Regions from separate parts of the Zhaonella formicivorans genome, predicted to be linked through region 3. Evidence: riboswitches for the same ligand, from Rfam matches in the RefSeq annotation. Region 3 holds a riboswitch; each other region holds the start of a gene.

The links. A riboswitch is a leader RNA that binds a small molecule or an ion and turns the genes downstream of it on or off. The one in region 3 is predicted to bind cobalamin.
Region 1: it holds a riboswitch for cobalamin, as region 3 does, so the genes downstream of both, cobU (bifunctional adenosylcobinamide kinase/adenosylcobinamide-phosphate guanylyltransferase) here and cobT (nicotinate-nucleotide--dimethylbenzimidazole phosphoribosyltransferase) in region 3, are expected to answer to the same signal.
Region 2: it holds a riboswitch for cobalamin, as region 3 does, so the genes downstream of both, cobK (precorrin-6A reductase) here and cobT (nicotinate-nucleotide--dimethylbenzimidazole phosphoribosyltransferase) in region 3, are expected to answer to the same signal.

Annotation. Positions count from the first base shown of each region.
Region 1 covers NZ_CP085524.1:1,008,843-1,012,911, reverse strand. Annotated here, with positions in the region: gene EYS13_RS04990 (PHP domain-containing protein) at 1-55, shown strand, start outside; gene EYS13_RS04985 (LL-diaminopimelate aminotransferase) at 42-1,232, shown strand; gene EYS13_RS04980 (translation initiation factor 2) at 1,311-1,559, shown strand; cobalamin riboswitch at 1,671-1,839, shown strand; gene cobU (bifunctional adenosylcobinamide kinase/adenosylcobinamide-phosphate guanylyltransferase) at 2,053-2,628, shown strand; gene cbiD (cobalt-precorrin-5B (C(1))-methyltransferase CbiD) at 2,631-3,746, shown strand; gene cbiE (precorrin-6y C5,15-methyltransferase (decarboxylating) subunit CbiE) at 3,749-4,069, shown strand, end outside.
Region 2 covers NZ_CP085524.1:1,939,117-1,943,185, reverse strand. Annotated here, with positions in the region: gene EYS13_RS09580 (hypothetical protein) at 176-388, opposite strand; cobalamin riboswitch at 598-877, shown strand; gene cobK (precorrin-6A reductase) at 1,269-2,039, shown strand; gene EYS13_RS09570 (energy-coupling factor ABC transporter permease) at 2,046-2,798, shown strand; gene EYS13_RS09565 (energy-coupling factor ABC transporter substrate-binding protein) at 2,795-3,085, shown strand; gene cbiQ (cobalt ECF transporter T component CbiQ) at 3,088-3,879, shown strand; gene EYS13_RS09555 (energy-coupling factor ABC transporter ATP-binding protein) at 3,867-4,069, shown strand, end outside.
Region 3 covers NZ_CP085524.1:1,752,980-1,757,048, forward strand. Annotated here, with positions in the region: gene EYS13_RS08680 (hypothetical protein) at 152-619, opposite strand; gene EYS13_RS08685 (YkvA family protein) at 693-1,220, opposite strand; gene cobT (nicotinate-nucleotide--dimethylbenzimidazole phosphoribosyltransferase) at 1,517-2,572, opposite strand; cobalamin riboswitch at 2,662-2,846, opposite strand; gene EYS13_RS08695 (YkvA family protein) at 2,983-3,432, shown strand; gene folK (2-amino-4-hydroxy-6-hydroxymethyldihydropteridine diphosphokinase) at 3,436-4,069, opposite strand, start outside.

The DNA of each region.
Region 1 (4,069 bases), 740 kb from region 3:
TGCAGTTAAAGCTTTGGAAAAAGCAAAAGGAGGAGTAGGAAATGGAGCAAGCTAGCAGGGTGAAAAAACTGGGTTCGGCTATTTTTAGTGAAATGGATAAATTGAGCAAAGAAGTTAAAGCCCGCGGGGTGGATATCATCAATTTGAGTATAGGGAGTCCTGACCGTCCGCCGGCGCCTCATATTGTGGAGGCACTACAAGCTGCTGTAGCCGACAAGAGTATTTATGGCTACGCTTTAACCCAGGGGCTGGATGTTTTCAAGGCTGCCGTAGCTGAGTGGTATGGTAAAAGATTCAATGTCCAGTTGGATCCGCAGAATGAAGTGCTCTCCTTAATGGGGTCACAAGATGGTCTTGGCCATATTTGCTTGGCCTATTTAAACCCGGGGGATATTGCTTTAGTTCCCGAACCGGGATATCCTATTTACACAGCAAGTGTAATGTTGGCCGGAGGTAAGAAAGTTGCGGTGCCCCTTCAAGCAGACAATAATTATTTGCCCAAGTTGCAGGATATACCCGAAAAGGTTGCCCGCGAGGCCAAACTGTTGTTTTTAAATTACCCCAATAATCCTTTGGCAGCAGTGGCTGACTATGAATTTTTCTCGGAAGTGGTTGATTTCGCAAAAGAATATGATCTGATCGTCTGTCATGATAATGCTTATTCAGAACTTGCTTTTGACGGCTTCCGACCTATTAGTTTTTTGCAGGTTCCGGGTGCAAAAGAGGTAGGGGTGGAGTTTCATTCCTTTTCCAAGACTTATAACATGGCTGGATGCAGAATAGGTTTTGTAGTCGGCAATCGTGAAGTTATTGCCGCTTTAACTGCAGTTAAAGCGAATTTAGATTACGGCATTTACAAAGCTGTGCAGTTAGCTGCAGTGGCTGCTTTAACCGGGCCCCAGGATTATGTGCGGGAAAACGCCGCTGTCTACGCCAGAAGAAGGGATGTACTGGTGAATGGTTTAAGAGACCTGGGGTGGGATATGCCGAGACCAAAAGCAACTATGTTTGTCTGGGCACCCTTGCCCAAAGGATACACCGATTCCTACGCTTTTGCTGTAGAACTTTTACATAAAACCGGCGTAGTTGTGGTGCCCGGTATAGGATTTGGTCAACTTGGTGAGGGATATGTACGCATTGCCCTGGTAGAGGAGGAAGAAAGATTACGGGAAGCAGTAGCAAGGATTAAGGCAAGTTTTGATTTCAAGGTTACGGAAAATAAACCGGCCTAGGTAAATTGAGTTGTCAATAAAACCATTGCCCGTGCATATAATTTTATGGGAATTTTTCTATGGACGGGTGTGGTACTGTTGGATAGTCTTAAAGAACAAGAACTTTTGAAACGGATTAGTCAGCTGGAAGAAAAAGTAGCGCAACTGAGGGTAAGCCGCCGCGTTCTGATCCAACTTGTTGAAAGAATAGAGCGGGAAAAGGCTGAACTGCTTCAGCGAGCGGAAAGGGAAAAACGCATTTTAAAACTGCAAAACGCCAGGTATGCGCGCTTAATCTTCGAACGGAACAGACAGCTAGCCCTGCTGCAAAATAAACAAAGCCAATAACCAAGGCAGCTCCTGATACGTTTGTTTTATAACTTGTCAAAAAAATGGGTATGAGCTATAATTGATACTGATCAGTTAATTCTCAGTCCAGCTGACAAAATTTTAAAAATTTTAATATAAAACCTCATGGGTGAAGTTACAGGAGAAGGGAATCAGGTGAAAAGCCTGAGCGGTCGCGCCACTGTAACGGGGAGAAGCCTCCATAGCCACTGGTTAAACCGGGAAGGCGGAGGAAGGAATGAACCGTAGCCAGGAAACCTGCCTATAACTTTGCGCAATGTCCTTCGCGTTAAGGGACAGGCGTTAAGCAGCTTATTAAGACCTCAGCCAACCTAGCGTAGGCGAGGTCTTTTTGTCTAATCTGAAAATATACTGTATCGTTTTTTGCCAATCGCTCCAGAGTCATTTTCATCCTATTGTTGGTGCCGCGCTAGCGGGCATTGGTGCTTACTCTGAAAACATAAGTTCATTGGAGGGTAAGAGGGGTGAGCTTTTGCCAGGAAAAATTTTTCTAGTTACCGGTGGGACCAGAAGCGGTAAAAGCGCTTTTGCCGAGAGACTGGCCGCGCAAATTTCCGCTGTTGTTTCTTATATCGCTACAGCTGTGATTACTGATGAAGAAATGCAAGCTCGGGTTGACTTGCATCAGCGGCGCAGGCCTGCTGGTTGGGAAACTTTGGAAGAACCGTACTGTGTATCGGACTTGATAGGGAAAATTGGGGCACCGGAGAAAGTTTTTCTTTTGGACTGTTTATCTGTCTATGTGAGCAATTTGCTTTGGAGGAATAACGCTGATAATGATGAAGAAAACAGGGCAGCGGTGCTCGCTGAAGTCCGGGCGATCTTACAAGCAGCTAAAAACACGGGTTCAACACTGATCATTGTCTCCAGCGAAGTAGGCTTGGGCCTGGTACCAGACAACCGCTTAGGCAGGTTTTACCGTGACCTTTTAGGTGAAGCGAATCAGGAAGTAGCAGAGACTGCTGAGGAAGTTTATTTCGTGGCGTCCGGGATTCCTCTGGCGCTGAAGCGTTTGCACAAATTTATGCAATCTACTGAAAGGGATTGAAAATGGACATGTATCGCTACTATGAAGGGAGAATGTGGAAGAGGGGTTACACCACCGGCAGCTGTGCTGCAGCCGCAGCCAAGGGGGCTGTATTAGCTTTGGTCAAAAATCAGCAAGTGAAGGAGGTCGAAATTGTAACACCTCTCAATACCACGCTCACAATTCCTGTGCATGCTCTAGAAATCAATCAGAAAAGCGCAACCTGCAGCGTAATCAAGGATGGCGGCGATGATCCCGATATAACTCACGGGTTGGAAATCAAAGTTAAAGCCGTAATGAAGGGATCTACAATAGAGATTAGAGGTGGTAAGGGAGTTGGAACTGTTATGAAACCGGGTTTAGCAGTGTCTCCCGGTCAGCCGGCTATAAATCCGGTACCTCGAAAAATGATTCAGGAAGCAGTGCAGCCATTGCTGGAGGCAGGTCAGGGGGTCGAACTGGAAATAATTGTGCCTGGGGGAGAAGAAGCAGCAAGAAAAACCCTTAACCCTAAATTAGGTATTGTAGGGGGAATTTCCATTCTAGGTACTACAGGAATTGTGGAACCTATGTCGGAGGAAGCCTTTAAGTCTTCCCTAGTTCCCCAGATCAGCTTGGCTTTGGCCATGGGATATAAAACACTAGTGCTGACTCCCGGCAGGATGGGGCAAAGGCGGGCCATGGAAAGGTGGAGGTTGCCGGAAGAAGCAGTTGTGCAAATGAGCAATTTTGTCGGTTTTATGCTGCAGGAATGCTGTCAACGACAAGTTGCAAATTTAATCCTGTACGGTCATATTGGCAAATTAATAAAAATAGCCGGTGGAATCTTTCACACTCATAGCAAAGTAGCCGATGCCAGGTTAGAGATTCTTACCGCCCATGCAGCTCTACAAGGCGCTTCTATGGAGGTGATCGACGCCATTATGGGGGCCAATACTATCGAAGAGGCAGTAGGAACCGTAAAAGAAGCCGGAATGGATTTTCTTTTTGAAAAGTTAGCCCAGAGAGTCAGCGCCAAAGCAAGCGAATTCGTACAAGGGAAAATTAAAATTGGCACTATCCTTACCTCTTTAAGTGGGGAAACTCTGGGACAGGATGAAAGTGCTTCGCTATTATTGGAGGAATTGAGGTGTAATTGAGTTTGCTACACGTAGTTGGTATTGGACCAGGGAGCAGGGATTATTTAATTCCGAAAGCAGTGGACACTGTAAACAACGCCCAGGTTTTGGTAGGCGGCAAAAGAGCCTTAGCCCTTTTTCCCGAACACCGGGGTGAAAAAATGGTAATCACCGGCGATCTGCCTAAAGTTATTGCTTTTATCCGTAGCAACTTACATAAAGAAATTGCCGTTTTAGTGTCAGGAGACCCCGGCTTTCACAGCTTACTCCCCATAATCAGAAAGTCGTTTCCCAGCGAGCGGATTCAAGTTATTCCAGGAATTAGTTCTGTGCAGTTGGCCTAT
Region 2 (4,069 bases), 190 kb from region 3:
TCCCCAATTCAGCTTGTAGACTAAGCCAGCATGTATTATTTCGCTCTGGACAAGCTCCTACGCCGTTACCGGCAGCATAGCTGCCGACGGCTGTGGAAACCAGTCCCGCTCCATAATACATGCTGGCTGATAATAGTTTGTCGACAGCCTGAGCTGGGGAGGATTCCCCAGCTTACTATTTTGTTGTTTTATTGGCTTTCAGGTTTTTCAAAAGAGAGGTAGCTCCTCTTTCCCGGTCCATCTCTATTTTGGAGTTCAACCCGATTTCCGCCACCTCTTGCTTCAAAGCATCCAATTGTCTCGTGTTTCCTACCTTGCCTTTGGCTTTTCCTTGCAGTAATTCACCGCTTTTTTTGTGCGGCTTAGATTTACCCGAATTGTTTCTCATGTAGCCTCTGGGCCAAATTAACCAGAGTACACCTCCTTATATTTTAATTCCCTGTTAGTTTAGGTTAGGAGGTCGAAACTTATTCAGTACCGGCGTACTGTTTTACGAAGACTGTACTTTTGACGGCATTAGCTGCTGGCGACTGGTGACTGAATAAAGTTTTATAAGGTATTGCTAAAACCTTATGTCTTTGGTATAATTAGGGAAAACAGAATAGCTTTGGAGCAAGTGCTTTGCTGAAAATGCAAAGCCGAGAGGGAAGCCAGTGGGAATCTGGCGCGGTCCCGCCACTGTGAAAGGTAGCCTTGCTATATTGAGCCACTGTTCGGCAATTAACCTTGTATTAACTTAAGGGTTATGAAAGTAAATTGCTTCGTATGGCAGTATGCAGTTTAACCAAAATGTCAGTATTGGGTTAAGTGCCGAATGGGAAGGCATAGTAAGGCAATGACCTTGAGCCAGGAAACCTGCTTGTTCTGAGCTCGCAGTTGAACCCACGGTAGATGGGGAGTGAGTCTTAACATTTTTTTTCGGTTTGTAAGCCCTCTGCCTGTCGGTTGGAGGGCTTTTTGCTGTTATAACTTATACTTTTGAATAGGTTCTTTGTCCCGAGGGATAAAGAGTAAATGGAAGCTATTCATATTTTCCGTATGTACAGCAAGGGGAGGGAATGCCAAAATTCTACTTGGGATTCCTGGTGATCCTTGAATAGCGGTCCGGCCTGTTCTAATCGCATCTTCACCTGACCGGGGAGGTGGTTAGATAAGGCTGCCCTTTTTGAAGCTTATCCTCCCTAGTTTGTAAAACTAGGGTATTTTTTTGAACACCATACAACAGCGCTTTTACTCTATACAACATGGACGAGGGGGAAAGGGTAGCGGTGATTTTAGTTTTGGCCGGTACGAAGGAAGGCAGGGAAATCGTCAACCTCTTAAGCCGGGAAGGGCTGCAGGTGATGGTGGCTGCTCTTACCGACTACGGCAAGGAACTGGCAACTGAAACTGCAGGGGAGATATTTCCCGGTGAATTATCATACGATAATTTGAGCCGGGTACATGAAAAGCAATGCATAGACCTGGTAGTTGATGCTTCTAACCCTTTTGCTACCTCAGCCTCACAGCTGATTGGCAGTTTTTGTCGGGATAAAATGCTCCCCTATGTCCGTTATGTCAGGGAAAGAGTAAACATTCCACGGCATCCTTTAATTCATCCTGTCAACTCCTGGGAAGAAGGGGTGGAAAAGGCTTTTAAGCTGGGCAGTACGGTGTTTCTCACTACCGGCAGCAATAACCTGGAAGTTTTCCTTGGACACCCGGCCGCCAAGGGGAAAAGAATAGTGGTGAGGGTTTTGCCGGATCATAACGTCGTGAAAAAATGCCAGGAATTGGGTTTAAGGCCAAAAGATATCATCGCCATGCAAGGCCCCTTTTCCAAAGAAATGAACAGGCTGATGTTCAAGACTTTTAACGCCTCCGTAGTGGTTATTAAAGAAAGCGGTCGGGCTGGAGGGACGGAAACAAAGATGTCCGCAGCCTTAAGTTTAAAAATCCCCGTTGTGGTGATTAAACGGCCTGCTTTAAGCTGGGGCAACGAAGTTCAAAACTATGAGGCTTTGCTGGCGGCAGTGGCCCAATTTAAAAAGATGAGGTGACTCAAAATGAAAGCAACCAAAAGGTCAATGTATATTCTGTATTTTATGGCGACATTTTTGACGGTTCCGCAGGCAGCTTACGCTATGCATATTATGGAAGGATTTTTGCCGGCTCCTTGGGCTGTTTTTTGGACGCTGTTAAGTTTGCCATTTGTTCTTTTGGGCTTAAAGTCCATCAAAAAAATAACAAAGCAGAATCCAAATCTAAAGTTGATGTTGGGAGTAGTGGGGGCTTTTGCATTTGTTCTTTCTGCCCTAAAAATGCCCTCCGTAACAGGAAGCTCTTCCCATCCGACGGGAGTGGGGTTAGGAGCCATTATTTTTGGACCTGCCGCTATGTCAGTTCTAGGAAGCATTGTGCTTCTTTTTCAGGCGCTCCTTTTGGCCCACGGCGGATTAACCACGTTAGGTGCCAATGTTTTTTCGATGGCAATTGTTGGTCCTATTGCTGCATATGGTATATATAAGCTTGGGGATAAATTAGGCGCGCCTGTGTGGTTATCTGTATTTTTGGCCTCCGCTATAGGAGACCTGTTAACCTATGTTACTACCTCGTTACAGTTAGCATTGGCCTTCCCGGCTTCTACAGGAGGGTTTATGGTTTCAATGGCCAAATTTATGGCTATTTTTGCCGTAACCCAGCTCCCCTTAGCTATCAGCGAAGGCTTGCTTACAGTACTTGTTTTTAACACGCTTAGCGCCTATAACAAAAATGAACTGCAGGAACTGGCGGTTCTAAAGAAGGAGGCAAAGGCATGAGTACTACAGCCAAAAACATGATGCTTATTTTATTGGTTATTATCTTAGCTGTTGTTCCTTTACTGTTGAAGAGCGGGGCTGAGTTTGGCGGTGCCGACGGCCAGGCAGAAGCGGTTATTAGTGAATTAAATCCTGAATACCAAGCATGGGCCTCGCCCATCTGGGAGCCGCCCAGCGGGGAAATCGAGAGCTTGCTCTTTGCGCTGCAGGCGGCTTTAGGCGCCGGCTTTATTGGCTATTACATAGGGGCTTCACGGGCTAAGGCTAAAAACAAGGGGAATATTTAACAATGCTGAGCATCGACCAGTATGCCTATTCCAGCGCACTTAAAGATGTTCATCCTGTGGAAAAATTCATCTTTGCCATAAGCTTATTGCTAATTTGCCTGCTGGCTGATTCACTGGTCATTTCTGTAATTGTGATTGCTTTAGCGGCCATAGCCACAGTGGGTATGGCCAGGATTCCCGGAAGTTATTATGCTAAAATGCTGCTCATGCCTTTGGCCTTTCTGCTGCCGGGAGTTTTGACCGTCATGCTTTCCTTCGGGGACCGGGCTGCCGGTTACTGGCAGGAAATTAATCTGGGAGCGGTTATTATCGGTGTACGCTATAGAGACATGGTTTTGGCAGTAAATCTCTTTTTTAAATCCCTGGGGGCTGTCAGTTGCCTGTATTTTCTTGTTTTAACCACGCCTATGGTCGATCTGATTTGGGTATTGAAGAAATTGAAGACTCCCGGGCTGTTCCTGGAACTGATGGGGCTCATCTACCGTTTTATTTTTGTCTTATTGGACACTGCGGGCAGGATGTATATTTCACAGGCCACCAGGCTGGGTTACGCCTCCTGGAGAAACTCCTATCATTCGCTGGGAGGGTTGGTTGTCAACCTGTTCGGCAAATCCTTGCAAAAATCCCGGGAATTGACGGTGACAATGATGGCCAGATGCTATACCGATGCCATCAATGTACTGGATAATGAGTATGTCTTATCGAAAAGAAATTTGGCGGTAATCGGGTTTATTGATCTGGCAATGGTCTTGCTGGCGTTATATTTAGGGGGTGGGCTTGCTTGGCTGATCTGATTTTGGAGGCAGTGAACTTGAGTTTTACGTACCCCGATGGCACCAAGGCGTTAAATAGCATAAATTTAGCCATCGAGCGGGGGAAGAAGGTTGCGGTTTTAGGCCCTAACGGTGCGGGGAAGTCGACCCTGTTTTTGCATTTTAACGGCGTTTTAAAACCAGCCAGCGGTAAGGTCCGTTTTGCTGGGAA
Region 3 (4,069 bases):
TTGTAGACAAAGCCCGTATGTATTATTTCGCTCTGGACAAGCTCCTACGCCTTTGACCTTTGGCAAAGCCGCCAGCCTAGAGGAAACCAGTCCCGCTCCATAATACATGCGGGCTGATAATAGTTTGTCGACGGTCTGAATCACCCCGGGCTTAAGCGAGACGATTTCTTTGTTGAATTACGTAGTAGAGGTATGCAGCCAAACCCAGGTGAATAAGCAAAGATACTAAAAAGGTGCTGAATAAATACCAGTTGCTGTATTCCAACAGTCCCAATTGTAGATAAACATAATGGGACAATGTTGCCAAAACAGGCAATGCCAGAATAACCGTTAAATACGTCAAGGAAGTGCGGGAGCGCAAAAAGTAATAGGCAAAGCCAATTTCAAGAGGCAACCAGGTTAGGGCCTGAAATACCGGTATTCCTGCAATATACAATATGTCAATATTGCTGAAGGTCCATACCCCTAACACGGAGATCATAACATAAAGCAAAATCAGGCCAAGAACAGGCCCGGCTACTAAGCCGAACCCGAAATATTCGGCGATTTTCTCCCTGGGCACAAGTAGATACAGAGCCACAAAAGCTGTAATAAATAACAGCAGGCTGAGGTAAACCATAAGATCGCTCCTTTCAGTTGCTATACCTATAGTATAGGAGAAAGAGCGGGATATATACCTGCCGTCTTCCCGGTTACCTTCTTTTTGCGATAAAATTTAAGATTTTTCGATACACTTTGGTATTGACCATGCTTTCTGCCCGGGCTGCTATTTCCTGCAATAGGACTATTAAATCACCGCTGCCGCTCCAGTTTTCCAGCACAGCCACGCGGTTGGAATTTAAAATTAAATTAATAATATGGACCGCCAACAACACATCGTCAGCGAAACCAAGAGGACCCAGGAGGGCCTCGGGAAAAAAGTCCACCGGAGAAATGAAGTAGGTTATCCCAGCGAAGATTACGGCCTTATTTTGCGCTGGAATACGCTTATCCCGGGCTAGCCGCACCAACAGCATAAATAAGTCCGGGGCAAAGAGAATCACTTCCGCTGCCATCTTGCCTTTCCGCCCGCCCTTTTTTTCGGCCCAGTCGGAAATTTGCTTGCGAATTTTATCAAAAAAATCCTGGGCTTTTTTTAAATCTTTTAAAGTAACCCCTTCGTCCAGCAGCTCAACTTTCACCGGTTCAAAATCCCCGGTCTTTTTATGTTCGTCCTGCATCAACCCTCAGCTCCTTCCCGGGCAGCCTCCACTGCCTTTTCCCCATCTCTGTATTATTCATTATGCTTCTCTTCCAGGGACCAATACTCCTCCTGCAGCTAAACAACTTTCTCCGGCCGGCTGTACATGCTGCTACCTGCTATTATTTCAAAAGAAGATACATCATTAAACGGGAAGCGGCTTCAGGCGTACAAAAAGGCAGCCTCTCAAAGTCTGCCTTTTTGTTTAGCTTAGTTATGAGGGTAGTTCCTCAGGCTGAAGCTTTGCTCTCATACTTTACACCCTTTGAAGTGCGCTTAAACAGCTCCCGAAACTCCCGCTTCGCTGAAAGTGGCCATTTCCCTTAACAGTTTCAGGCTGGCATCAACCAGGTTCATGGCCAGTGCTGCTCCCGTTCCTTCCCCTAACCGCATGTGCATCATCAGCACCGGCTTAATGCCCAGTATTTCCAGCATTACTTTGTGCCCCGGTTCCTCGGAGAGATGAGAACCGAGCATGTACTGTTTAGAAAGGGGAGATAATGCTCCTGCTATCAATGCGGCAGCACCGGAAATAAAGCCGTCGATAATTACGGGAACCCGGTGAGCTGCGCAGTTCAGGATAACCCCCACCAGCCCGGCTATCTCCAATCCGCCTACTTTGGCTAATACCTCCAGCGGTTTGTCCGGTTCCGGCTTGTTAATTTCCAAAGCCCTTTCAATAGCTGCTATTTTTATTTTCATCCGCTCATCGTCAGCTCCTGTGCCCCTGCCGACCACTTCCGGCACCGGCAGCTGACTGTAAGCAGCTACAATGGCTGTGCTGGGAGAAGTATTGCCGATGCCCATTTCCCCTATGCCGATTAAACCTGCTCCTTTCTCGATAGCTTCCTCGGCTATCTCAATTCCCACTTCAACGGCTTGTACAGCTTCCTCCATAGTCATGGCAGGACCTTGGGCCATATTTTTTGTGCCGTAAGCCACTTTTCTTTTAATGATCCCCTGCACATCAGGCAAATCAGCAGCCACCCCGATATCTACCACATATAGCTCAGCTCCAACGTGGCGGGTTAAAACACTCATGGCAGCGCCGCCTCTGACGAAGTTCAACACCATCTGGGGTGTAACTTCCTGAGGGAAAGGTGCCACTCCTTCTTTGACAATCCCATGGTCTCCGGCCATCAGGATAGCAGCCTTTCGTGGCAGCTCCGGTATCACCTGGCCGGTGATGCCTGCAATTTGTCTGGCCATATCCTCCAGCACACCAAGACTCCCCGGCGGCTTGGTCAAATCATCCAGGCGAGCCTGGGTTTTTTTCATTACCTCCTCATCCAGGGGCTTAATTTTTTTCATCGTTCTTTCCAGTTTCAGCATGTGTAAACCTCCTTTGTAATATAGGGAAATATAAAAAGCAAAAGCCCCCAGCCTGAAATAAATTCAAACCGAGGACTTTACCATCATCCCGACAGATCAGCTTTTAGGCAGGTCTCCTGGCTTACAGATCATAATTTCCCCGCACCTTCCCAAAAGGCTGGTGCCTTTCAGTGGTATCCGCGGGTAACTCCCTGCTTACAGTGGCGGGACCGCTGCAGGACTTGCACCTGATTCCCTATTCTCCCATACGGGCACCTAAAAGCTTATATTAGTTTGTCATCTGGGGCAGATATATTCCACAAGAAAATATAATTTCCTGCCTGAATTTAAAAAAGTATAAAATATATTCTATAATTATTCTAAGAATGGGTAAAAATAAAATATTCAATTGCCTCAAAGGAGGGCTAATCTTGGCAGCTAAAAAAAATTATATGGAGCTAGGCAAAACACTGGTGCGCCTGCCCAACTATACTAAGCTGCTATATAACTTACTTAAAGAACCGGAGGTTCCGAAATTAAGTAAAGCATACCTGGGTGCAAGTGTTGCTTACCTGACCGCCCCTGTGGACCTCATTCCAGGCATTATCCCGGTTATAGGCCAGCTGGACGACCTTTTGATCGTACTGTCCGCCATAGAAAAGGCATTGCTCTCCTGCACCAGGGAAACTGCCGCCAGGCATTTGAATGAAGCATCCCTTACTATTGAAGAATTGGAGCAGGATTTGTTATTAATCAAATCGGCTTTAAGAGCTTCGGGAAAAACTTTTGTCAGAGCTACAAGCCGCATGGCAGCCGGAGGTTTAAAATTGGCTGGAAAAGCAGCCTTAAAAACGGTAAAGCATCTTCTTAAAACCAAATGACTTCTATAAATCAACTTTTCTGACTTCTTCCCCGGTCAGGCTCTCTACTATTTCCTTAATATTTCTTTTATTTATTTCAAGTTCCGGGGCTATTTCGTACAAAGGAACCATCACAAAAGCCCTTTCCATCATCCTGGGATGGGGTATGGTTAATAATTCATCTTCAGATCGAAAATCCCCATATAACAAAATATCTACATCTATAATCCTGGGCCCCCACTTGATTACTCTTTCTCTTTTTAATACTTTTTCAATAAAATTGCAGTATTTTAATAAGGAGTAGGGAGCTAAAGAAGTCTCGAGCTCAACTGCTATATTTAAAAACCAGTCCTGTTCTGTGTAACCGACCGGCTCCGTTTCGTAATAAGAGGAAACCTTAGTAACATTAATGTGCTCGTGATTTCTCAGCAGTTCTACAGCTTGATCGATATTTGCTTTTTTATCGCCCAGGTTGCTGCCCAGACTTAAATATGCTTTGACTTTCCTTGTCCGCTTAATGGTTAAGCCAAAATAATCAAAAATGCCGTTAACAGGCGCCTCTGGTTTCCTGATCTGCACAATCACTTCCTGCACTCTACTGAATTTGTTTAATATTAAATTGGCTATAGCTTCTGCCAAAGCTTCGATTAATTTAAAC